DNA from 2 places in the Nonomuraea sp. NPDC050022 genome. Region 2 is predicted to be linked to the other one. Evidence: riboswitches for the same ligand, from Rfam matches in the RefSeq annotation. Region 2 holds a riboswitch; the other holds the start of a gene.
The links. A riboswitch is a leader RNA that binds a small molecule or an ion and turns the genes downstream of it on or off. The one in region 2 is predicted to bind ZMP and ZTP.

Region 1 (11,752 bases), on a different contig from region 2:
CTCGGCCGGCTTGTCCAGATAGAGGGCGCTCGTGAGCTGCTCCAGGTACACGACGTCGGGCAGCTCACGCTCGGGGAAACGCAGGATGCTGAACGGCCCGCCGGCGGCCGCGTGCCCGCCGCGCTCGAACGGGATGACCTGAACGGTGATGTTGGACCGTTTCGTCATCTCCAGCAGGTGCTCGATCTGCCGGCGCATCACCTCACGGCCGCCGAGCGCACGCCGCACCACGGCCTCGTCGATGACCGCCCACAGCTTGAGCGGCCGGCCACCGGCCAGGCGCTCCTGCCGCCTGGTGCGCAGCGCCACGCGCCGGTCGAGCTCGCCCTCGGGAGTCGTCTCGTGCGCCAGCTTGATCACCGCCCTGGCGTACTCGGGCGTCTGGAGCAGGCCGGGGATGAACTGGTTCTCATACGTACGGATGACCGAAGCCGCACCCTCCAGCCCGATGTAGACCTCGAACCAGCCGGGCAGCAGGTCACTGTACTTGTGCCACCAGCCCGGGGCGTTGGCCTGCCGGGCCAGCTCCAGCAACGGCGCCCGCTCGGCCTCGTCGGTGACGCCGTAGAGGGTGAGCAGATCGGCGACGTCGCGTTCCTTGAAGCTGACCTGCCCGAGCTCCAGGCGGCTGATCTTGGCGTGAGAAGCGCGAATCGCATACCCCGCGTCCTCCCGCGAGATACGCTTCTCCGTGCGGAGCCTGCGCAGTTGCGTACCCAGCAGGATCCGCAGCACCGTCGGGCTTCCCGGCGAGTAGCCGACCACATTCCCTTCCGCACTCAGTGCGCTCACACCCATCGCTCCCAGATCATCTGCACGTGCAGATGCTATTTGCATCTGTAAAACACGAAAAGTCTTGCATCGGTAAGCACACGCCGTAAAGATGGGCATTGGATCACCTAGACCGCGCTTCGGGGGCCAGGATGACGACTTTCGACGCTCGGCCGCAAGCCGCCACGTGTGCCCAGGCACCCGAATGGCTGCTGCCCATTCTGCTCGAAGGGCGGCGCGGTCCGTGTGACGAGGTCTTCCGCTTTCATGAGCTGAGCACGTTCGAGCCCGTCTGTGTGGCCTCCGCCAGGCGGTTCGTCGACCGGACGCTCACCTCGTGGGGCTCCGACGGCATGGTCTTCGACGCCCAGCTGGTGGTCTCCGAGCTCGTCACCAACGCGATGCGGCACGGCGGCGGCGCCATCCAGCTCCGGCTGCTGAGCCGGCGGCCCGAGGTGGCGTGCGTGGTGAGCGACTACAGCCGGCACGCGCCGACCGCCCCGCCCACCACCGACGTCTTCGCCGAATACGGCCGCGGCCTGCGCCTGGTAGAGGCCCTCACCACCACCTGGGGCTGGCTCACCCCCGGCACCCAGGGCAAGCTCGTCTGGGCCGTACTCTCCAACTGACCTCACGCCCAGCGGGACCCAGGCCACAACGGACCACCTTCGTCCGCTTCCCCGAGGGGACCCCGCCCTCTGCGGACCGGCCTCCTCCTCACCCCCGCAGGAGGTATCCCTCCCAAGGGACACCAACCCCGACGGACCGTCACAGAGCCCGAGACGGTCGCGTGACGAAACACCCCTCACTCAGGCACCCGCCAGCAGATCCAGCACGTCGGCGTCGCTGAGCTGATCGAAGTGCTCGTACCACTGCCCCACCGCCCGGAAATCCGCCGGGACCCGCAACACCACCACCTCGTCGGCCTCCTCGCGCATGGCCTCGACGGTGTCGCGGGCGCCCACCGGCACGGCCAGCGTCACCCGGCCCGGCTTGGCCGCGCCGACCGCCCGGAGCGCGGCCCGCGCGGTGGCGCCGGTGGCCAGGCCGTCGTCGACCACGATCACCTCGCGTCCGGCGAGATCGGCCAGCGGGCGGTCGCCCCGATAGACCTTGACCCGGCGGGCCAGCTCGCGCCGCTCCTCCGCGACCACGTCCGCCACCGACTCGGGCGTCATCCCGAGCCGGCGCAGCAGCAGCAGGTCGAACACCGGCTCGCCGCCCTCGGCTATCGCGCCGACGCCCAGTTCGGGCGTCGGCGGATAGCCGATCTTCCGAGTCACCAGCACGTCGAGCCGGCCACCGACGCTGCGGTGGATCGGCACGGCCACCGCCACGCCGCCGCGCGGGAGCGCCAGCACCACCGGGTCCTGCGCGTCGAGCAGGCGTCCCGCCAGCATGGCCCCCGCTTGCGCGCGGTCCGCGAACAGCAGCTCCATGCAGTGGTGTTACCCGGTCAGGGCCGGTTTCTGCCCGTGCGCCGCATTTCCTTGTGGATGACCTTCCACTTGTTCTGCTGCTCCTTGCGGAGGCGCGCGTCGGTGCGCGAGGCCATCCAGGCGGCCTCACGCTGGAGCTTGCGCCAGCTGATCAGCCGCCGCTCGGGGAGTTCGCCGCACTCCAGCGCGGCGAGCACCGCGCAGCCGGGCTCGCTCTCGTGGCCGCAGTCGTCGAACCGGCAGCCGGCCGCCAGTTCCTCGATGTCGGAGAAGACGAGGTCGACGCCCTCGCTCATCTCGTAGAGGCCGACGCGGCGGATGCCCGGCGTGTCGATGACGAGGCCGCCGCCGGGCAGCGGGATCAGCTCCCGGTGCACGGTGGTGTGGCGGCCCCGGCCGTCGGCGGCGCGCACCTGCTGGGTGTCCATCGCCTCGCCGTCCGCCATGGCGTTGACGAGCGTGGACTTGCCGGCGCCCGACGGGCCGAGCACGACGGCCGTACGCGAGCCTTCGAGGTAGCCGCGTACGAGCTCGACACCGTCGCCGAGCACCGAGGAGACGGCGTGCACGTCGACGCCCGGCGCGGCGACGCGTACGTCGGCGAGCAGGTCGTCGAGGCCGCGTTCGAACAGGTCGGACTTGGTGACGAGCACGACCGGCGTGCCGCCCGACTCCCAGGCCAGCGCGACGAGCCGTTCGATACGGCCCAGGTCGGCGAAGTCCGTGGCGTGCATGGACGGCTCCGCGACGAAGACGATGTCGATGTTGGCCGCGAGCACCTGGCCCTGTCCGTCGCCCGACAGGCCGCCGCGCGAGTCGCGGCTGACGCCGCCCCTGACGAAGGCGCTGCTTCTCGGCAGGACCGCGTCGAGCTCGTAACGGCCCTCTGGGAGCTCCTTGAGCGCGACCCAGTCTCCGACACAGGGCAGCGCCACCGGGTCGTCAGCGGACGCCCTACGGACGCGCGCGCCGTACTTGACGTGATGCTGCCCATCGGCGGCGATCACTTCGGCCGCGCCGCGATCGACCCGGGACACGCGGGCGGGCACGGTGTGTAGTGGTAGCTCGGCGACGCGGGATTCGGTCCAGCCGAGCGGGAAAAGCGTGGAGAACAACGGAGTGACACCTTTGTGGTCGAGAAGGACCCCGGGTGACCTCTAAGCAGGCACCCGGAGGATGACAGACGGCAAGCCGAACAGAACAGCCCGCATGGTCGTCACCTCCTCACTCGAGTTCTCGGTGCAGCTGGGAAGTGACTCTACGCATCCCTCCTGCGAGTTCGCAACGACTTTCTTCCCGATCTGTTGAACCGCGCCAGGGAATCTGTCCGTACTTCCTGCCGACTGCACTTTGAAAGGGGAATGATGCGAGTCAGCACGTGTCCCCCGCCCTCGGCCGAGGGAGCCGCCCCCATGGGCAAGCCACGCTCACGCCACCGGATGAGACGAGTACGTCCGGATGACGAAGTGGTCGTCTCCACGCTCTACCGGGAGTACCACCGGCCGCTGCTGGCCTTCGTGATCCGGCTGACGGCGGGTGATCGGCAATGGGCCGAGGACGTCGTGCAGGAGACCATGATCCGCGCCTGGCGTAGTTCCGAGCAGCTCGATCCGGACTCGGCTTCGCTCATGCCCTGGCTAGCCACCGTCGCACGCCGTATCGTGATCGATGACCGGCGGCGCAAGGAAGCCCGCCCGCCGGAATCAGGCGACGGCCCGCTGGAGAGCATGCCCGTGCCGGACGAGATGGAGGGACTGCTGCACCAGGTGGTCGTATCCGAGGCGCTGATGGCGTTATCCCCGGCCCACCGCGAGATCCTCAACGAGACGATCTTGCGAGACCGGTCGGTCAACGATGCTGCCATAGCGCTCGGCATTCCCGTTGGCACAGTTAAGTCCCGGGTTTACTACGCGGTCCGCGCGTTGCGCGTCGCACTGCAGGAGAGAGGGGTGACGGCGTGAACAGAGTCGAGCATACGGACGTGGGCGCCTACTCCCTCGGTCTGCTGGACGACGACGACAGATTAGCCTTCGAAGCGCACCTCTCCCTCTGCCCGTCGTGTCGGGCGGAGCTGTCAGAGCTGGCCGGAGTGGCCAGTGTGCTGACGGGGATCGGGCCGGTGCGAGAAGAGCCCCCTCCTCCCGATTACGGGCAGGCCGATGTCATCGACCTGCTCCGGCGTAAGAAGGCGCAGGACCGGCGGTCGAGGCGGGGGACATTCGTGATCGGGCTGGCGGCCTCGGTCACGCTGGTGGCCGGCGGGCTCGCGGTCGGCACCCAGCTCGGGGGCGGCGACGCGGCGACGCCCGTGGCGGCGGGCCATCCCACGCAGCATCTGGGTCCGGCCGAGCAGTTCTACGCCGACGGCAAGCCCATCGAGGGCGTCGGCGCCGACGGCGTGACCGGCGGGCTGGTGCTGGAGTCCAAGGGCTGGGGCACACATGCCGCGCTCAAGCTCTCGGGCATCAAGGGCCCGCTCGAATGCGAGCTGATCTCGGTGTCCAAGACCGGCCAGAAGCGGATCATGACGGGCTGGTCGGTGCCGCCCGCCGGATACGGCGTTCCCGGGTCGCCCGATCCGCTCTACATGCACGGCGGCAGCCCGTGGAAGCTCCAGGACATCGACCATTTCGAGGTGGTCACCACCTCTGGTAAGACTTTACTTACCGTCAGAGCCTGAATTCCCCGGGACTCACCTCCCAGAAGCCCTTCCACCGCAGGTGGGAGGGCTTTTTTGCGCTCGCTTCCCTATATGTAAATTTACGGATTCAGCGGTTGAACCTCTTCGGGCCGGGTCGCGTACTGCTTGCCGTACCAACCCCAATGACAATCCTTGAAGAGGTTTCATCATGTCGATTCGTACGCTCGCCCTGTCCGGGGCGCTGCTCGCCACCGGCCTTCTCGCTCCGGTCACCGCCGCTCAGGCGACTGTCTCGGCCTCCGGTGACGACGTGTACCTCGCCGCCGGCCTGCGCGGTGCCAACGAGGTGGGCGTCAAGGGTGACGCCGATGGCCGGTCGACCGTCGTCATCAAGATCAGCGGTAACGAGGTCACCTTCGCGGCTCGCTGGAACAAGATCGACTCACCTACCGCCGGGCACATCCACCAGGCCGCCAAGGGGGCCAACGGCGACGTCAAGCTCGAGTTCTTCACCAAGCCGCTGCCCAAGACCGTGCTCGGCGTGACCGGCACGGTCACCGCCGACCCGGCGCTGGTCAAGGCGCTGATCGACGACCCGGGCGGCTTCTACGCCAACCTGCACGACGCCGCCCACCCCAAGGGCGCGGTCCGCGGCCAGTTCCACCGGCTGAACAAGCCGATCGACATCAACGGCGTCCTGCAGGGCAGCAACCAGGCCACGCTCTCCGCCCGCGCCGACGGCGCCAAGGAAGTGCCCGCCAACGACGGCAAGAAGCGCGGCGACCAGGACGGCCAGGCCACCTGGTGGCTGCGCCCGACAGGATCGGTCATCGGTTACACCGCCTTCTGGACCGGGCTCGCCCCGGTGACCAACGGCCACATCCACAAGGGCGCGAGCGGCAAGAACGGCGACGTGGTCGCCGACCTGTTCGCCGACGCCGCGGGCCTGCCGTCGAACCTGACGGGCGTCGCGGGTGAGGCCAAGGTCGCCGCGCCGGTCGTCAAGCGCATCGCCGCCAACCCCGGCCGGTACTACACCAACCTGCACACCACGGAGTTCAACGGCGGGGCGGTACGCGGCCCGCTGTCCGGCGACCCGTTCGACCACCCCCGCGCGGTCACCGCCGAGGTGCTGAAGGGCGCCCAGATCTACGCCTGCACCCAGCAGCCCGGCGCGGCCCCGGCCTTCACCCAGTACGGTGTGGCGGCCAAGCTGCGGCGCGGCATCGACCACTCCTTCGTGACCCCGGCCGCGGGACCGCCGCAGTGGGTCGCTCCAGACGGCAGCGCGGTGCGCGGAGCGGTCGTCACCAAGACCCCCAACGGTGACGGCAACATCCCCGAGCTGGTCCTGGACGCCACCCAGTCCGGCAAGAACACCGGCCTGCTGGCCCACGCCACCACGATCCTGCGCCTCAACACCGAGGGCGGCGTGGCCCCCGCGGGCACCTGCACGGTCGGCGCCCAGACCCAGGTCGACTACAAGGCCGACTACCTCTTCCTCGGCTGATCACTCTAAGACCAGCTGAAGAGCAGGTCCGAGCGGGCGATTCGGTCCCGCCCGTGAGGACCGCCCCCGGCCGGTAGCGGCGCCACCCGCCACCGGCCACCGCCTCCGGGGACCTCCGGCCCGTCCCCGAAGGCACCCGACGCCCCGCCGTAACCCTCCGTACGGCGGGGCGTCCTCATGCCCGCCACAGGTCCGTTGTGGCGGAGCGTCCTCATGCCCGGAGCAGGTCCGAACGGGGGGCGTCCTCATGCCCGGCCCTCAGCCCCGGTCTGCGGCGGCTTTGCCGCTTCAGGAACTGGAGGCGGTACGCTCACGCGGCTACGCGATCGACAAGGAGGAGAATGAGGCGAACGTGCGCCGCGTCGGGGCGGTGGTCCGCGACGCGAGTGGGACGGCGGTGGGCGCGGTGAGCGTCGCGGGTCTCACACTCAGCCTGAGCCAGGACGACATGCCGCTGCTGGGACCGCTGGTGGTGGCCGCCGCCGCCCGCGTGTCGGCGGCGATCGGGAGGAACATATGACGGACGTGCTCGCGCGGGCCCGCGCCCTCGGGGAATTCTCCGGCGCGGCCTGGGCCTACGGCAGGTCGAGTGGCCCGGTTTCGCGTGGCCTCCTCGGCACGCTGGCGTGGAACGGCGACCCGGTCGGTGACGACACCCTGTGGGACCTGGCCTCGCTCACCAAGCCGATCGTCGGGCTGGCCGTCATGGCGCTGGTCGAGTCGGGCGAACTGACCCTGGACGACCCCATCGCGCTGCACCTGCCGGAGTACGCCTCGACCGACAAGTCCGGCATCACCGTCTTCGAGCTGCTGACGCACACCTCACGCATCCCCGGACAGCAGCCGCTCTACCGCGACCACCCGACCCGCGACGAACTGCTCGCCGCGGTGGCCCGGCTGCCGTTGCGTCCGTCCCCCGGGTTCGAGTACAGCTCCCAGGGGTTCATGGTCCTCGGGCTGATCGCCGAGCGGGCCGCCCGGACACCGCTCGACCAGCTTGTACGGGAGCGGGTGACCGAGCCCGTCGGCATGGACGAGACCCGCTTCCTGCTGCCCGAGCCCGACCATCGGCGTGCGGCCGCCACCGAGGACTGCCCGTGGCGCGGCCGGATCGTCCAAGGGACCGTGCACGACGAGAACGCCGAGGTGCTGGGCGGGGTGGCCGGGCACGCTGGGCTGTTCGGCACGCTGGACGACCTGGCGCGGCTGGGCCGGGCCCTGTGCCGGGGCGGCGGCTTTCTGGCTGCCCGGACGCTCGAGGTGATGACCCGGACGCGAATCGGCGGCCGGGCGCTGGCCTGGGAAGGGTGGGAGCGGCCCGGATGCAGCGGGGGTGATCTGCTGAGCCCGGCGGCGTATGGGCACACCGGGTTCACGGGGACGAGCCTGTGGGTGGATCCGGAACTGGACGTGTTCGTGGTGCTGCTGACCAACCGGGTGCACCCGAGGCGGGGGTCGGACGCGATCAACCGGATCCGCCGCGCCTTCCACAACGCGGCCGTGGCGGAGGCCCTGGCATGACCGGCGGCGGGGGTGTGAGCGGCTCCGGGAACGGCGGTTTGGGGTTCGGCCACGCAGGTGCGGGCGGTTCCGGGGCCGACGGTTTCGGGATCGGCGACGCAGGTGCGGGCGGTGCCGGGATCGGCGACTCCGGGGTCGGCGAGGCGGGCGGTGCCGGGAACGGCGGTTCCGGGGTCGGCCGGGCGGGTGCGGACGGCTACGGGGTCGGCGGTGTGCTTCGGGTGGTTGGTTCGTCGGCGGCGGTGCGGCTGGTTCCGGGAGACACCGGGCTGGTGCTGGAGCCGACCCGGGAGCGGCCCGGGGATCTCTGGATCGGGCCCGGCTGGGTGGACCTGCACGCCCACGTCTACGACGGGATGACGGTGATCAGCGTGCCCCCGGACCGGGCCGGCCTGGACCAGGGCGTGCACGTGGTCGCCGACGCGGGCAGCGCGGGCCAGGCCACGATCGACGGGCTGGCCCGCTATGTCGTCCCGGCCGCCGAGACCGAAATACGCGCCTGGATGAACATCGGCTCATACGGCCTCGTTCACCTACGCGAAACGGCCGACCCGAGTTTCATCGACGTGGACGCCACGCTGACCGCCATCGAACGGCACCGGGGACTGGTCTGCGGCGTGAAGGTCCGCTCCAGCGGCGCGGTCGTGGGCGCGATGGGGCTGCAACCGCTCCAGCTCGGCCGGCTCGTCGCCCGGCAGGCGGGTCTGCCCCTGCTGGTGCACGTCGGCGAGGCACCGCCGCTGATCGAGGACGTGCTCGACCTGCTGGACGAGGGCGACGTGATCACCCACTGCTACCACGGCAAGACCGGCCATCCATGGCGACCCGACGGCACCCCTGTCCCCGCACTGGCCCGCGCGCTCGACCGTGGCGTGCTGCTGGACGTGGGCCACGGCGCGGCCAGCTTCAGCTTCGACGTCGCCGAACGCGCGATCGCCGCCGGTTTCCCACCGCACTCGATCAGCACCGACATCCATGTGCGCAACATCGGCGGCCCCGTCCACGACCTGGCCACCACGATCACCAAGCTACTGGCCTGCGGCCTGCCACTGGAGAACGCGATCACGGCGGTCACCGCCGCACCCCGCCGCGTCCTGCGCGTGGACTCGCCGGACTCGGAATGGCTGGCGGACAACGGCGCGATACGCCACGCCACGGTATTCCGACTGACTGGGGATGCCACGGAGTCCCGGCCGACCGGAGGGGCAACGGAGTTTGGGCTGGTTGGGGAGACGGAGCGGGTCTATGTGGATTCTCGCGGAACCCACCGCGAGCCCACTCACCACGTCCTCCCGGTGACCACCATCCGAGAGGGACGCCTCCGGCCCACCGAACCGCGCCACCGGTCAACGACACGCACGTAACGGCGCCGAGCCCTGTGCGGGCTCAGCGGCCGTTCTCCTGGAGGCCCCCGGCCATGTGCGGCGGGTGGCGGTGAGGGCGGCTTGCCGTAACGGATGAAAGTGGTTCACCCGAAAAGGCAAGCCGGGCTCAGCGGCCGTTTTCCTGGAGGCCCCCCGCCATGTGCGGCGGGTGGCGGTGAGGGCGGCTTGCCGTAACGAAAATCAGGAGAGACCCGGCGCCGGGAACTGCGCGGTCAGCTCGCTGACCTCGTGATGCACCCGGCTGATGACGTGCTCGGCGTCGCCCTTGGCCAGGGCGGTGACGACCTCGTCCATCCACGCGCCGATCTGCCGCATCTCGCCCGGCCCCATCCCCCGCGAGGTGACAGAGGGGGTGCCGATGCGGATGCCGCTCGGGTCGAACGGCTTGCGGGTGTCGAACGGGACCGTGTTGTAGTTGGTCTCCAGGCCCGCGCGGTCGAGCGCCTGGGCGGCCGGCTTGCCGCCGATGCCCTTGGGCGTGAGGTCGAGCAGGATGAGGTGGTTGTCGGTGCCGCCCGAGACCAGGTCGAAGCCGCGGCTCGACAGCTCCTCGGCCAGCGCCTTCGCGTTGGTCACCACCTGGTGCGCGTAGGCCTTGAAGGCGTCGGTGGACGCCTCGTGCAGGGCCACGGCGATGGCGGCGGTGGTGTGGTTGTGCGGGCCGCCCTGCAGGCCGGGGAAGACGGCCTTGTTGAGCGCGGTCGCGTGCTCGTCGGTGGTGGCCATGAGCATGGCGCCGCGCGGGCCGCGCAGCGTCTTGTGCGTGGTCGTGGAGATCACGTCGGCGTGGCCCACCGGCGACGGGTGCGCGCCGCCCGCGACGAGGCCGGCGATGTGCGCGATGTCGGCGGCGAGTACGGCGCCCACCTCGCGGGCGATGGACGCGAAGCCCTCGAAGTCGATCGTGCGCGGGATGGCCGTGCCACCGCAGAAGATCAGCTTCGGCCGGTGCTCCAGCGCCAGCGCCCTGACCTCGTCGAGGTCGATGCGGCCGGTGTCCTGGCGCACGCCGTAGCGGACCGGGTTGAACCACTTGCCGGTGGCCGAGACCGACCAGCCGTGCGTGAGGTGACCGCCGAACGGCAGGCCCATGCCCATCACGGTGTCGCCCGGCTGCAGGAAGGCCATGTAGATGGCCAGGTTGGCGGGCGAGCCCGAGTAGGGCTGGACGTTGGCGTGGTTGACGCCGAACAGCGCCTTGGCCCGCTCGTTGGCCAGAGTCTCGACCTGGTCGATGACCTGCTGGCCCTCGTAGTAGCGCTTGCCGGGGTAGCCCTCGGAGTATTTGTTGGTCAGGACGGTGCCCGTGGCCTCCAGAACGGCCTTGGACACGTAGTTCTCCGACGCGATGAGCTTGACGGTGTCGGCCTGACGGCGCTCCTCCGCCTTGATGAGCTCGGCGATCTGCGGGTCCACGCTTGTGAGAGAACTCATGACTCTCCTGTCATCGTTGACAATGTGCGAAGACCCAGGCGCACGGCCTTCTGCCCTTCCGCTCCCTGGTGGTTCGCCCCACCTAACGCGCCAGTCGCGACGTTCTAGACGATAGCGGATCGGGCAGGGGGGACCGGGCACGGATCAGGTGATCAGGCAGATGAGAGGGCCGCGTTCTTGATCGTTCCGAGCGGCCCGAGGTTCACGTCCACGTGCTCCGCGTCCTGGGGCAGGCCCTCGAAGACGGCCCAGAGCTGAAGCTGCATACCGCCCCCGAACGAGGCCGTGGGGACCTCGGCGCACTGACAGGCGTTGTCCTTCCTGGCCGGGTACAACGGCTTGCCCACGCCGGGAGGGACGATGCTGATCCTCGACACGGTGTTGTCGAGGGTGCTCGCGCCGAACCTGTCGTACAGAGGCGCGTTCTTGGTGCCGACGTTCTTGACCGTCCACTGCAGGCGCGCCGTGGTGCCCTGCCGCACGAGGGAGTCGATGCGCACCTGGAAGGTGGTGTCCAGGGCGTCGAGCGTGCGGGTGACGGCGGGGGTGCCCGGCTCGGCGACGCTCTCCTGCCACGGGCGCAGTACGGCGAGCGTGGCGGCCACGCCGAGGACGGCCGCGAGCGCGGCGGCGACGACCGGGCCCAGCCAACGGCGCCGCCCAGAAGCCCGCCTCCCGCCGGACTGCCCTTCACCCGTCCCGGCGGGCGGCCCTTCACCGGCCCCAGTGGACGGGCCTTCCAGCGCTCCAGCGGGCGGGCCTTCCAAGGCTCCAGCGGACGGCCCCTTGACCACCCCGGCGGACGAACCAGCCACCATCCCACCGGACAGACCTTCCGGACCAGCGGACGGGCCTTCGAACGTCCAGCGCCCGCTCGACCAGCGGCCTGATCCGCTCGTCCAGCCCGTCGAGCACCGGCGCGTGGTTGATCACCCGGTAGACGACCTCGGCGACCCCGCCGGACCCGAACGGCGGCCGGCCGACGCCCGCGTACGCCACCAGAGCGGCCCACGAGAAGATGTCGCTCGCCGACGTCACCTGCTCGCCCTTG
Region 2 (11,752 bases):
GACCTCGGTGCCGTCACCATCCCGGAACCGGCCTCCGACTGGCTCGACGCCCGCCTCGGCGCCACGGACGAGCCCGCCCACTGGCTCGACCTGCGTGACGACGGATGGGACGGGCCGATGAAAGCACGCGTCATCAGCGGCGTTTACCACCCCTCCAGGGACGCGGCCGAACACCTCGCCGTCGCCTCCCTGCCCGATGCGTTCGACGTGCTCGTCCACCTGCGCCAAGTGTCCCCCGTGCACTGGTTGACGACGTAGAGGTGCGCCGAGAGAAGATCGCTTCCCAGCGCCCATGGTTGCAGGGACCGCCTTATGATCTCGTTCATGAGCGAAACGATCTTCCGGTCAACCGCTCGCGTGCTGCTGGTAGATGCCGTCGATCGGCTCCTGGTCTACCGCGGGCTGCTGCTTCAGGTTGAGGAGCCTTTCTACGCCTGGTTCACGCCGGGGGGCGCCGTTGATCCTGGTGAAAACCTGCACCAAACCGCCGCTCGCGAGCTTCGAGAGGAACTGGGCTATGCCATCGCCCCCTCGACTCTTGGACCGGTCGTCGCCACCAGTTCGGGAACATGGTCACTGGGCGGTGAGACGTTCAGCTCAGTGGATTCCTACTTCTTTCTTCGCGTCGGCGAGCTGGAGGTGGATACCTCCGGCATGGACGATGAAGAACGGCGGGTGACTGACCGTTTCGAGTGGTGGACGGTTTCGCAGCTGAGGTCGGCGGCCGAGCTTGTCGTTCCAGCGGGCCTGGCCACGCTGATGGAGCTCCTGCTGCCGGGGGATCTTCCACCTCAGCCGGTCGCGCTGCCGTGGCATTTGCCCGGCGACAACGTCTGAATGAGCGTGACTTCCCGTCCCTCGGGGGTTCACGAGTACAGCTGACCTGCGGCGCGAGACCTACTTCGAGGATCGATCTCCGCGGAGAGCGCGAGGGTGAGGCGCCCGTTGACGCGCCACTCGTCGCTAACTAACTTGAGTTCAGTTTGTTTCTGAGGTTCGGACCAGGAAGAGAGCAGTGCGTGAGCGGAACGGAGTCGGGCGCCGGGCCAGCGGTGGGAGGAACGCTCATGCGTGCTCTGCAGTACATCGAGATCGGAAGGCCGTCGGAACTCACCCGAGTGCCGCGGCCGGCGGCCGGCCCCGGACAGGTCGTGCCGCGGGTGCCGGCGGCGGGCGTGCGCGGCGCCGCACGATGACGCACTGGAGAGCGAGGTTCGACGACCGGGTGGCCGTGGTCACCGGCGCCGCATCGGGACTGGGGCTGGCGGTGGCCGAGCGGCTTGCGGAGGAGGGGGCCCACGTCGCGCTGCTGGACGTCGACGCGGCCGGCCTGGAGGAGGTGGCCGCGACACTCCCTCGCGGCGTGCCGTACGTCGTCGACGTGAGCAGCGCCGCCCAGGTGCGCGAGGCCTTCGCCGCGGTGGTGGCCGCACACGGTGGCGTGGACCTGCTGTTCAACAACGCCGGGGTGGTCGGCGAGCAGACACCGGTGCACCTCACAACCGACGAGACCTGGGCACGGGTCATGGGCATCAACGCTGATGGTGCCTTCTACGTGCTGCGCTCGGCGTTGGAAGCCATGGTCGCCTCCCGAGGCGGTGCGGTCGTGAACACCTCGTCGAGCTCGGGTCTGTCCGGCAAGCGCAACATGGCGCCGTACAGCTTCAGCAAGGCCGGGCTGGTCGGACTCACGCGCTCCGCCGCGATCGAGTACGCCGACCGGGGCATCCGGGTCAACGCGATCGCGCCCACGGCTGTGCGCACCCCGCTGGTCGAGGCGCACATCGCGCAGGCGCCCGACCCGGAGGCCATGGAGCGGTCGCTGACCACGCAGACGCCCATCCCCGGGCTCCCGACGCCCGAGGATGTGGCTGCGGTCGTCGCCTTCCTGCTCTCGGACGAGGCCCGTTGGATCACCGGGCTGACCGTCCCCGTCGACGGCGGCTACCACGCCATCTGACGGCCTGCTCCCGTCCTGCGGGCGCTCTGCCACGCGATTGGCAAACAATCTGAATCGAATCGGATGGCCGACTGTGGCGCGGCCGTGTTTGCTCTGGTGGCGCAAATTCGTCCGAACGGGTGTGGTTAAGATCGTGTCTGGCCGCGACTGGCGAGGGTGGACAACCACCGGGGAGCGTCCGCATTCTCGCGTGAGCGTCGACCGCCTGGGCGCCTGCGTCAGTGATGTTCAACTGACACAGGAGGTCGTGACGTGGACCTGCGCTACGGAATGAATCCGCAGCAGCGATCGGCTATCGCCGCACCGGTGGATCCTGGCCGTTGGCCGATCAGGGTGCTGCATGGCAGCCCGTCCTACATCAACATGCTCGACGCGCTGAACAGCTGGCAACTGGTGAGCGAGGCGAGTAACGCGCTGGACAGACCGGCAGCGGCGTCCTTCAAACACGTATCGCCCGCCGGAGCGGCAGTCGCCGGGCCCGTGGACGAGGTCACCGCCGAACTCAATGGCGTCGACCGCGCCGCTGTCGGAGCGCTCACGAGCGCCTACCTGCGAGCCCGCGACGCTGATCCCAAATCCTCCTACGGCGACTTCGTCGCGGTCTCGCAGCCTGTCGATGCCGAACTCGCCGAGTTGCTGACCCGGCTGGTCTGCGACGGCGTCATCGCCCCCGGGTACGCTCCGGGCACCGTGGCGGCGCTCAGCCAGAAGAAGGGTGGCCGGTTCCTGGTCATGGAAGCGGACCCGGCCTACGTCCCGCCGCGGCGGGAGGCGCGGGAGGTGTTCGGGTTGCGGCTGACCCAGGAGCGCGATGAGGTTGTGCTCTCGGCCGCGCTTCTGGACGACGTCGTGTGCGGGACGCTACCGGCCACCGCGGCCGAGGACCTGCTGTTGGGCTTGATCGTTCTGCGCTACACCCAGTCCAACTCCGTGTGTTATCTGCGTGGTGGCGCCACGTTGGGTATCGGTGCCGGTCAGCAATCGCGTGTGGATTGCACCCGCTTGGCCGGCGCGAAGGTCGATACCTGGTGGCTGCGGCGCCATCCGATAGTGCACGCGCTCGCGTTCCGGCCGGACGTCCGGCTTCAGGATCGGATCAACTGGCAGATCCGCTTCATCGAGGGCGACCTGACCGCGGAGGAGAAGCTGCGCCTGTCGGGGGCGCTCTCCTCGCCGATGCCTGAGCTGACGAACGAGCAGCGCACATCGTGGCTCGCGGCCCTGGACGAGGTGGCGTTCGTCTCCGACGGCGCCCTGCCCTTCCGCGACAACGTCGACCATGCCTACCGCCACGGCGTCCGCTATATCGCCGAGCCGGGTGGTTCGATTCGGTCCGCGGAGGTACAGGACGCCTGCCGGGAGCACCAGATCGCGCTCGCCCGTACCGGCCTTCGACTGTTCCACCATTGACGATGCATGGCCTCAGGTCACCTTGTCGCAGCACCCAGCCCGGAGTCGGGGTCGGCATGCCCAGCAACAGGAAAAACTCACGATCGCAAAAGCCCAGCTCAGGTGCTCACCTAGGACGAGGTGCGCCCATCCGGTCATCCCAGCCATCGTTGGATCGCCGTCCGGAGCGATGCGCGGGACTCCTCGTCCGGCTGCGGGACGTCGGAGGCCCATGCCACATATCCGTCGGGCCGCAGCAGCAGCGCCGAACACGGTACAGCGGAGCCGGGCAGTGCTGCGGTCGCGGGGTACCCCCAGTCGCCGCCGGTGAAGTCGATCAGGTGCGGGCGGGCGTCCCTGGTCAGCTCAGCGAGCCGGACACCGTCTTTGAGGTCCAGGTCGGGAGCCCACCGACCGGCCAGTGGATGGTTAACGCCCACGTCGTAGCGGATCTCGGCGCCCGACATCAGGTCGGCGATACGGCGGACATTGCGCGGGTCGCCGAGGAATTCGGTGAACAGCGCGCGCAGGCCGCTGACCGCGCTGCCCGGGGCGATCAGCGCGGACTGGGCGCGCGAGGACATGACCACCCGCTCGGCGACCGGGCGTCGCTCGGACTCGTAGGTGTCGAGGAGGCCGGTGGGGGCTGCGCCGCGCACGTCGGCCGCGAGTTTCCAGCCGAGGTTGACCGCGTCTTGCAGGCCGAGGTTGAGCCCGGGCCCGCCGATCGCCGAGTGCACGTGGGCGGCGTCGCCGACCAGCAGCACCCGGCCGTGTCGGAAACGCTCGGCCAGGCGGGTGTTGCCGCCGTTCAGCTTGCGCATCAAGTGCGGCCCTTGGCCGTCGGGCGGGCCGAAAGCGATGTCGACACCGAGCACGCGGCGGGCACTGGCCCGCAGTTCCGCGAGCGTGAGCGGCCCCTCGGCGTCCTGTCCGTTCCACTCCGTGGTGGAGATCAGCGGCGCGGGGGCGCCCAGCAGGGGCGCGTACACGAACAACCCGTGCTCGGTCCGGTGGTGCAGCAACGGCGGGATGGGTCCGTACCCGGGAATGTCGAGCCCACCGGTGACCGGATCGACGAGCTCGGCCGGCACGGCGGCGTGCGCGGTGCGCGCGATCGTCTCGTCGGTCGTCACACCGGGAAAGGCGATCCCGGCCAGCTTGCGCGCGATGCTGTGCCCGCCGTCGGCACCGATCAGGTAGCGCGTTTCGATCGTGTACGGCCCGGCCGGCCCGCTGACCTGGAGGGTCACACCATCCGCGTCCTGGGTGAATCCGGTGAGCTCGTGGCCGCGCCGGATCTCAACATGGAGCTCGACGGCCCGTTCCTCCAGCATCTGCTCGATCCTGAGCTGCGGGACCTGGAGGAGGTAGAGGGGGTTGTCGTCCAGCACACTCAGGTCGAGGGGCAGCGCGCCGAAGACGAATCCGGGAGCGGGCCGGGGTGGGTCCTGGTTTCCGGTGAGTCGCTCGTACAGGCCTCGCCGGTCGAGCATCCGTACCACCTGGCCGACCAGGCCATTGGCGCGGTTCTCCTGGGTGCGCTCCGGCAGGCGCTCCAGGACCAGGGGGCGGACTCCGGCCAGGCTGAGCTCGCAGGCCAGCATCAGGCCGTTGGGCCCGGCTCCGGCGATGACGACATCGGTGACCATGGCGCTCCTTCGGGCATGACGGATCGACCGGCGACAGGCCGGCTGATCCTCGATAGGAAAATGGGGAAGGTCTGGGAAATCAGGGCGTGGGCAGGCCGGCGGCGACCTGGCCGAAGGCGTCGCGCAACAGCTCCTCGAACGGCGCCGGCGCATCGCCGTGGAGCCACAGATGGATGGCCGCGAGTATGGCGGCGCCGACCGCGCCGGCGACCAGATGCGGATACAGATCACGATCGATATCGGTGCCGGTGCGCTCGGCGACCGCCGCGGCCAGCGCATCCACCGCGGCCATGTGGGCCTTGAGGAACTCGCCCCGGTGCTCCGGATGCTGGGTCATCAGCTTGACCCCGGCGATCCAGCGCTCGTCGGCCGGGCGCTCGTCCTCTTGCATGCCAAGTGCGAACCGGGCGAACACGGCGTTGGTGATGGCCTCCCACAGGGGTTCGCCGTCCGGCCTCGACCGCAGCTCCTCAGCGATCTGGACCGCTCGGTCGAAGTGCCTGGCCGTGATCGCCTCGCCCTTGCTGGAGAAGTAGTTGTTGAACGTACGGTGCGAGACACCCGCCTCGGCGGCGATGTCCTCCACCTTGACGTTGTCGAAGCCACGCTCGACGGCCAGCTTGATCGCCGCCCAGCTCAGCGCGATCCGGGTTTCTTCCTTCTTGCGCTCTCTCAGCCCCATGCGCACAACCTACCAAAATTTGCGACTCGCGCAAAGATGCGAGCCGCGTAAAAATGCGTGACTCGCATGCATGCCGTGGCCTTGCTCGACATCCCCTCCTCGCGCCGCCGAATCGAGCGGCTCAGCCACGCGCACTCGCTCGCCCGGCACCTCGAATGACTTCCTCACCGGTCTGGTTAACGCATGGCCAGCTGGACACGTCGGCGGCATCGGTCGCTACGTCCCGCCGCGGCAGGAGGCGCCCGCCCGCCAATATCGGGAAGGACCTCGGCCTGGTCGCCAAGGGCAGCGCCACCTGGCCCGGCACCCGCGAGGTGACGCTCACCGTGCGGAACAGGGGCCGCGGCCTGGCCATCGTCACCTACTGCGGGGACGGCCTCGCCGAGCGGCTCAGCCAAAGGCTGTGGGTGAACGGGCGCCTGGTCAAGGGCCCCACCCACTGCTCCTTCCCGCCGGGGGCCGGGTACCTCGACATGGGCAAACGAACGCGCAGTGAGAAGACGACAACGGTCAGGGTCCGGCTGGAGACGTCCATCCCCGAGTACCTGCGGCGCCCTGGAACGCTGACGGTGGCCGTTTATGACGGCGACCTATGACAGGGCGTGATCGTGCCATGCGGTAACCGGCTCAGGGGCATGGTCGGCACCAGCGTCCTCAGCCGGTGACGGTGATGGCGAGGCTGCCGGAGTGAGAAGATGCCTACCGGACGAGGCGACTGCAGTCACCGGCGCAGTAGACGTGCGCACGAGCTACCGGATGAAGCTCGACGAAGGTGCCGACGGTCGCGAACCCAGGGCGATGATCACGGGGAATCCGCAGCCGAAGGCCCAGCGAATGTCGACGGCTTCCGTAGCTCATGAGCACCGACAGCGGGGCTAACCCTGAGGGGGAAGCTCCAGTGTTCCAGAGGCGAAGACGTCGTCGATCCGTTTCATCGCCGTGGTCAAGTGTGCTCGCATCGCTTCCGCGGCGGCATCCGGATCCCTTTGCGCGATGGCCTTGGCGATGGCGACGTGCTCGGGCTTGGTCGCCGCGGCCTGCTGGGCGTGGTGGTAGAGCCGGTACATGTGCAGGTGGCTGCGCAGATGGACCAGCGAATCGCGTAGCCACGGGTTGCCGCTCAGCTTGGCGATGGTGTCGTGAAAGGTGGCGTCGTAGATCATGTCGAGCCGAATGGCGGTGCTGTCCTGGCCACCCGAGCCGCCACTGCGCGCGAACGCCTTGAGCGCCGTGGCCTCGTCGGTCGAGGTGTGCCGGGCAGCGGCGGCAGCCGCGGCGGGCTCGACCAGCAGCCGGAAGTCGATCAGAGCCCGGAGATCGTTCAGTCCGATCAGCGGCGCCACCGTGTAGCTGCGTCGGGGCTCCTTGACGACCAGGCCTTGGGCCTCCAGGCGAGCCAGCGCCTCGCGGACCGGCGTCGGGGACACTCCCAAGGTGCGCGCCATGCTGTCGATGTTGAGCCGCGACCCGGGCTCCAGGGCATGGTTCATGAGCATGTCAATGAGCACCTCGTGAACGTCGTTCACGAGGGGCTGCCGCGTGCTCAGGCGCTGCGCGGCTTGCGTGGCGTTCAGCGCGTGCGTCAGGCCGGTCTGTTCCACGGATCTCCAGGCTCTCATCGCTGAGCGAAGCGTAGTCACGATCCCATTACGTGTCGATCCTATAGGAAATCAAAAATTGACTATAGGGATCGCTGTGCTTATGGTGTGCCCATCGGGGCCAGAGAAGGAGAGTTCAGGTGACTGAACACGGCCACGAGGCGTTCGCCCCGGTGAACGAGGTGCACCCGGCCGAGCCGGGCCTGCCCGCTCGAACGCCCCCCTTTAGATACCACCGCCTCACCCTGGCCTTGGCCGTCCTGGGCATCGGGCCGGCGGCGATCCTCGCCCTTCTGGTGGTCGTGCTCAGCTTGTTGTCCGATGTCTTCCTGTCCCTGGAGAACATCGGAAACGTACTGAAGCAGTCGGCCGTCATCTGCGTCCTGGCCCTGGGACAACTCCTCGTCGTCGTGACGCGGGGGATCGACCTGTCCGTAGGCTCCAACCTCTCCCTCAGTGCCGTCGTCGGCGCCCTGGTCTGGCGTGACCACGGCTCGGCCACCCTCGCGGTGCTGGCAACGCTGCTCACCGGCACGTTCATCGGGCTCGCGAACGGGCTGCTGTACGTCAAGGGGAGGCTGCCGCACCCGTTCATCCCGACGCTGGCGATGCTCGCGGCGGCGGCGGGGCTCGCCCTCTACTTGTCCCACAGTGAGACCATCCAGGGCGCTCCACCGATCGTGGACGAGATCGGCGCCGGCCGGATCGCGGCCATTCCCGGGGGCGGCGAGGTCGGCTGGTTTCCGGCCGCGGCCGTCGTCGTGATCGTGGTCGCCCTCCTGCTGGCTCTCGTCACCCGCCGCCTGATCTGGGGACGTTGGATCTACGCCGTCGGCGGCAATCCGGAGGCAGCCGTCCGGAACGGGATCCCGGTGCCTTCGGTGCTGATCTCGGTGTACGTCGTGTGCGGCCTCCTCGCCGCGGTCGCGGCGCTGCTCACGATGGGCAAGGGCGATGCCGGATCGCCGACCGCCGGCGCTCTGGCCGAACTCGACGCGATCGCGGCCGTCATCATCGGCGGTGCGAGCTTCCTCGGAGGGCGGGGCACGGTGCTCAACGCCCTCACCGGCGCCCTCATCATCGCGGTGCTGCGCAACGGCCTCAACCTGCTCGGGATCGACCCGAACTGGCAGTACATGGCAACCGGCGTGGTGATCGTGGTCGCCGTCGAGTTGGACGTCATGCGCGGCCACCTCGAGCGCCGCTTCCGCAGCCTGCAGGCGGTGAGTGCCGCATGAACGACGTTCTCGCCACGGCACCGGTGCTGCGGGTGCGGGCGGCGTGCAAGCGGTTCGGCGCGGTCATCGCGCTGGACGGCGTGACGTTCGACGTCGCTCCGAGCGAGGTGCTCGCGCTCCTCGGCGACAACGGCGCCGGGAAGTCCACGCTGATCAAGGCGATCAGCGGCGTGCATCGGCTGGATTCCGGCTCCATCACTCTGGACGGGGTCGACATCACGGCCGCCAACGCCATGGCGGTGCGGGCGCATGGGGTCGAGACCGTCTACCAGGACCTCGCACTGTTCGACAACCTCGACCCCGCGGCGAACTTCTTCGCCGGCCGTGAGCTCGCCGGACCCAGCTGGCTGCCGCGGAGCCTGCGCGTGATGCGGCGCCGGAAGATGGCCGATCGGACGCGGGAGCTACTCGACCGGTTACAGGTCACGCTGCCCGATCTGGAGGCGACGGTCGCCCTGATGTCCGGCGGTCAGCGGCAGGCGGTGGCAGTGGCACGAGCCGTCGCGTTCTCATCCCGGCTCGTGATCCTGGACGAGCCCACTGCGGCGCTCGGCCTACGCGAATCGGCACGAGTGCTGGATCTTGTACGCCGGCTCAAGGATGACGGGGTGGCCGTGATCCTCATCTCCCACAGCATGGACCACGTCATGGCCGTGGCGGACCGGGCACTGGTGCTGCGCCGAGGCCGGGCCGTAGGGGAAACCGTGCCCACACCGGACAACCACGAACAGCTCGTGGCCTGGATCGTCGGCGCCGCCGGCAGCCGGGCCATCTGACCTCGTCATCCCGCTACACCAAGCCAACGGGAGTTCGCTATGAGAGCGCGACAGATCCTCGTGGTGTGCATCAGTGCCCTTGCCCTTGCCCCCGCTGGCTGCGGCAGCACCGGCCCCTCGACCTCGGCGGTTTCCACCGCCTCCGCTTCAGCCTCGGCTGGTGGAGCGGTGAAGGTCGCCTTCATCACGAAATTCTCGGTGGCGTTCTTCACCGCCATGGAGGACTCGGCGAAGGCGTACGCGGCCAAGAACGGCGGAGTCGACGTCACGTACTTCAGCTGCAAGTCCCCCTCCGACGTGGCGTGCCAGACCGCGCAGATCGAGGACGCCGTCGCCAAGGGCTTCCAGGCGATCGTCATCACACCCATGGGACCCGAGGTGATCCCGGCGATGAACGCCGCCGCCGACAAGGGCGTCAAGGTCATCCTTGCCGACAACAACCTCGAGGCCTTCACCAAGAAGACGGCGGTCGCCGCGACCGACAACGTCAAGGGCGGCCAGGCGGCGGGAGTGTACCTGAAGTCGTTGCTCAAGCCGGGCGACACGATCGGGTTGATGGAGGGGGTGCGCGGCGTTCCCGCGCTGGAGGCGCGGATCAAGGGCGTCAAAGACGCGCTCGAAGGGACCGGTGTCAAGGTCATCATCGGCGGAGCGGAGACGAAGTGCGACTCCGCCAAGGGAGCCACCGTCGCCGAGGACCTGCTCACCCGTGCCCCCGACCTGACCGCGATCTACTCCGCCTGTGACGACCCCGCGATCGCCGCGGCGAAGGTCGCCAAGCAGAAGGGCAAGAAAGTCCTCGTGATGGGGTACGACGGGCTTCCCGACGCCGCCAAGGCGATCCAGGCGGGCGACATGTCAGCCACCATCGCCCAGTTCCCCGGCAAGATGGCCGCCCTCGGGGTGGAGGCAGCCGTGAACGCGGTCCAGGGCAAGTCCGTCGAGCCGTTCATCGACACCGGCACCGAGCTGGTCACCAAGGACAACGCCGCGAAATTCCTCACTTTCCAGTGAGGCGACAGACGCGGACGTAGATCAGCGCATCCGAAAGGAGATCGTCCATGCCCACCAGTACCCTCATCCGAAACAGCTTCGCCGCTGCCTTCAGGGTTGTCCTCGTGGCCGTGGTCGCTCTGGCGCTGAGCCTGGTGGCCGTGCCCCCCGCACAGGCCGCGGGCGGCGGGCCGAGCATCACCAAGAAGTACTTCGGGACCCTGTCCGGCGGCAAGAAGATCGACATCTACACGCTGCGGAACTCCAACGGGATGCGGGTGAAGATCCTCACCTACGGTGGCATCCTCCAGTCGATCGAGGTCCCAGACAGTCGGGGCAGGTTGGCCGACGTGGCTCTCGGGTTCGACAAACTGTCCGACTACGTCAAGCAGAGTCCGTACTTCGGCTGTATCACCGGCCGGTACGCCAACCGCATCGCCAAGGGCCGGTTCACCCTGGACGGCAAGACGTACCAGCTGGCCACCAACGACGGCCCCAACCACCTGCACGGCGGCAACAAGGGCTTCGACAAGCGGGTCTGGCAGGCCGAACCGTTCAGACGGCACAACAGCGTGGGGCTCGCGCTGACCTACACCAGCCCGAACGGCGAGGAGCACTACCCGGGGACGCTGCGTGCCAAGGTCGTCTACACGCTGACCGACGACAACCAGATCCGGATGGACTACCGCGCCACCACCAGCAGGCCCACGGTCGTCAACCTCACCAACCACACCTATTTCAACCTGCGCGGTGAGGGCAACGGCAGGATCCTCGGCCACGAGATGCGGATCAACGCCTCTCACTACACGCCGGTCGACAAGACGCTCATCCCCACCGGAAAGATCGCCCGGCTGGGCGGGACGCCACTGGACTTCCGCGAGCCCACCGCCATCGGCGACCGCATCAACAGCAAGAACCAGCAGATCGTGCGAGGCGGCGGGTACGACCACAACTACGTACTCGACAGCCGCGGACATGGCCTCGACCTGGCGGCCAAGGTCGTCGAGCCGGAAAGCGGACGCGTGCTCGAGGTCATCACCGACCAGCCGGGCCTGCAGTTCTACTCCGGCAACTTCCTGGACGGCACGCTGCGGGGCACCAGCGGCCACCTCTACCCGAAGCGATCCGGCTTCGCCCTGGAGTCGCAGCACTTCCCGGATTCTCCCAACCACAAGAACTTCCCCTCGACCGTCCTGCGGCCGGGCGACGTCTACCGGACGACGACGATCTACGCGTTCTCCACGATGTGACAGCCGCGTGAAACGAACACCTCCATCCCCCGCCGATCTCATGAGGCAGGACCATGAAAGACATCCATCCCAAGGTCGAGGAGGCCCTCGACACACTCAACCTGAACCGCGTCGCACGGCGTCGCCGCGACATCGGTCGGCTCTTCCTAGGTGCCAGCACCGCCTTGACCCACTTTGATACAGGCCTAGACGGAAGTCATGCGTTCCTGAACCA

Region 1: it holds a riboswitch for ZMP and ZTP, as region 2 does, so the genes downstream of both, glyA (serine hydroxymethyltransferase) here and ACIBO2_RS23615 (phosphoribosylaminoimidazolecarboxamide formyltransferase) in region 2, are expected to answer to the same signal.

Annotation. Positions count from the first base shown of each region.
Region 1 covers NZ_JBITKE010000014.1:93,492-105,243, reverse strand. Annotated here, with positions in the region: gene ACIBO2_RS46225 (helix-turn-helix domain-containing protein) at 1-798, opposite strand, end outside; gene ACIBO2_RS46220 (ATP-binding protein) at 924-1,400, shown strand; gene ACIBO2_RS46215 (phosphoribosyltransferase) at 1,581-2,210, opposite strand; gene rsgA (ribosome small subunit-dependent GTPase A) at 2,228-3,325, opposite strand; gene ACIBO2_RS46205 (sigma-70 family RNA polymerase sigma factor) at 3,650-4,171, shown strand; gene ACIBO2_RS46200 (zf-HC2 domain-containing protein) at 4,168-4,890, shown strand; gene ACIBO2_RS46195 (CHRD domain-containing protein) at 5,060-6,361, shown strand; gene ACIBO2_RS46190 (IclR family transcriptional regulator C-terminal domain-containing protein) at 6,642-6,881, shown strand; gene ACIBO2_RS46185 (serine hydrolase domain-containing protein) at 6,878-7,882, shown strand; gene ACIBO2_RS46180 (hypothetical protein) at 7,879-9,246, shown strand; gene glyA (serine hydroxymethyltransferase) at 9,448-10,701, opposite strand; ZMP/ZTP riboswitch at 10,727-10,808, opposite strand; gene ACIBO2_RS46170 (hypothetical protein) at 10,854-11,468, opposite strand; gene ACIBO2_RS46165 (serine/threonine-protein kinase) at 11,416-11,752, opposite strand, start outside.
Region 2 covers NZ_JBITKE010000005.1:441,072-452,823, forward strand. Annotated here, with positions in the region: gene ACIBO2_RS23595 (erythromycin esterase family protein) at 1-258, shown strand, start outside; gene ACIBO2_RS23600 (NUDIX hydrolase) at 325-837, shown strand; gene ACIBO2_RS23605 (hypothetical protein) at 1,068-1,196, shown strand; gene ACIBO2_RS23610 (SDR family NAD(P)-dependent oxidoreductase) at 1,193-1,960, shown strand; ZMP/ZTP riboswitch at 2,094-2,178, shown strand; gene ACIBO2_RS23615 (phosphoribosylaminoimidazolecarboxamide formyltransferase) at 2,213-3,370, shown strand; gene ACIBO2_RS23620 (FAD-dependent monooxygenase) at 3,505-5,001, opposite strand; gene ACIBO2_RS23625 (TetR family transcriptional regulator) at 5,081-5,683, opposite strand; gene ACIBO2_RS23630 (hypothetical protein) at 5,839-6,279, shown strand; gene ACIBO2_RS23635 (GntR family transcriptional regulator) at 6,559-7,284, opposite strand; gene ACIBO2_RS23640 (ABC transporter permease) at 7,422-8,519, shown strand; gene ACIBO2_RS23645 (ATP-binding cassette domain-containing protein) at 8,516-9,295, shown strand; gene ACIBO2_RS23650 (sugar ABC transporter substrate-binding protein) at 9,464-10,309, shown strand; gene ACIBO2_RS23655 (aldose epimerase family protein) at 10,357-11,538, shown strand.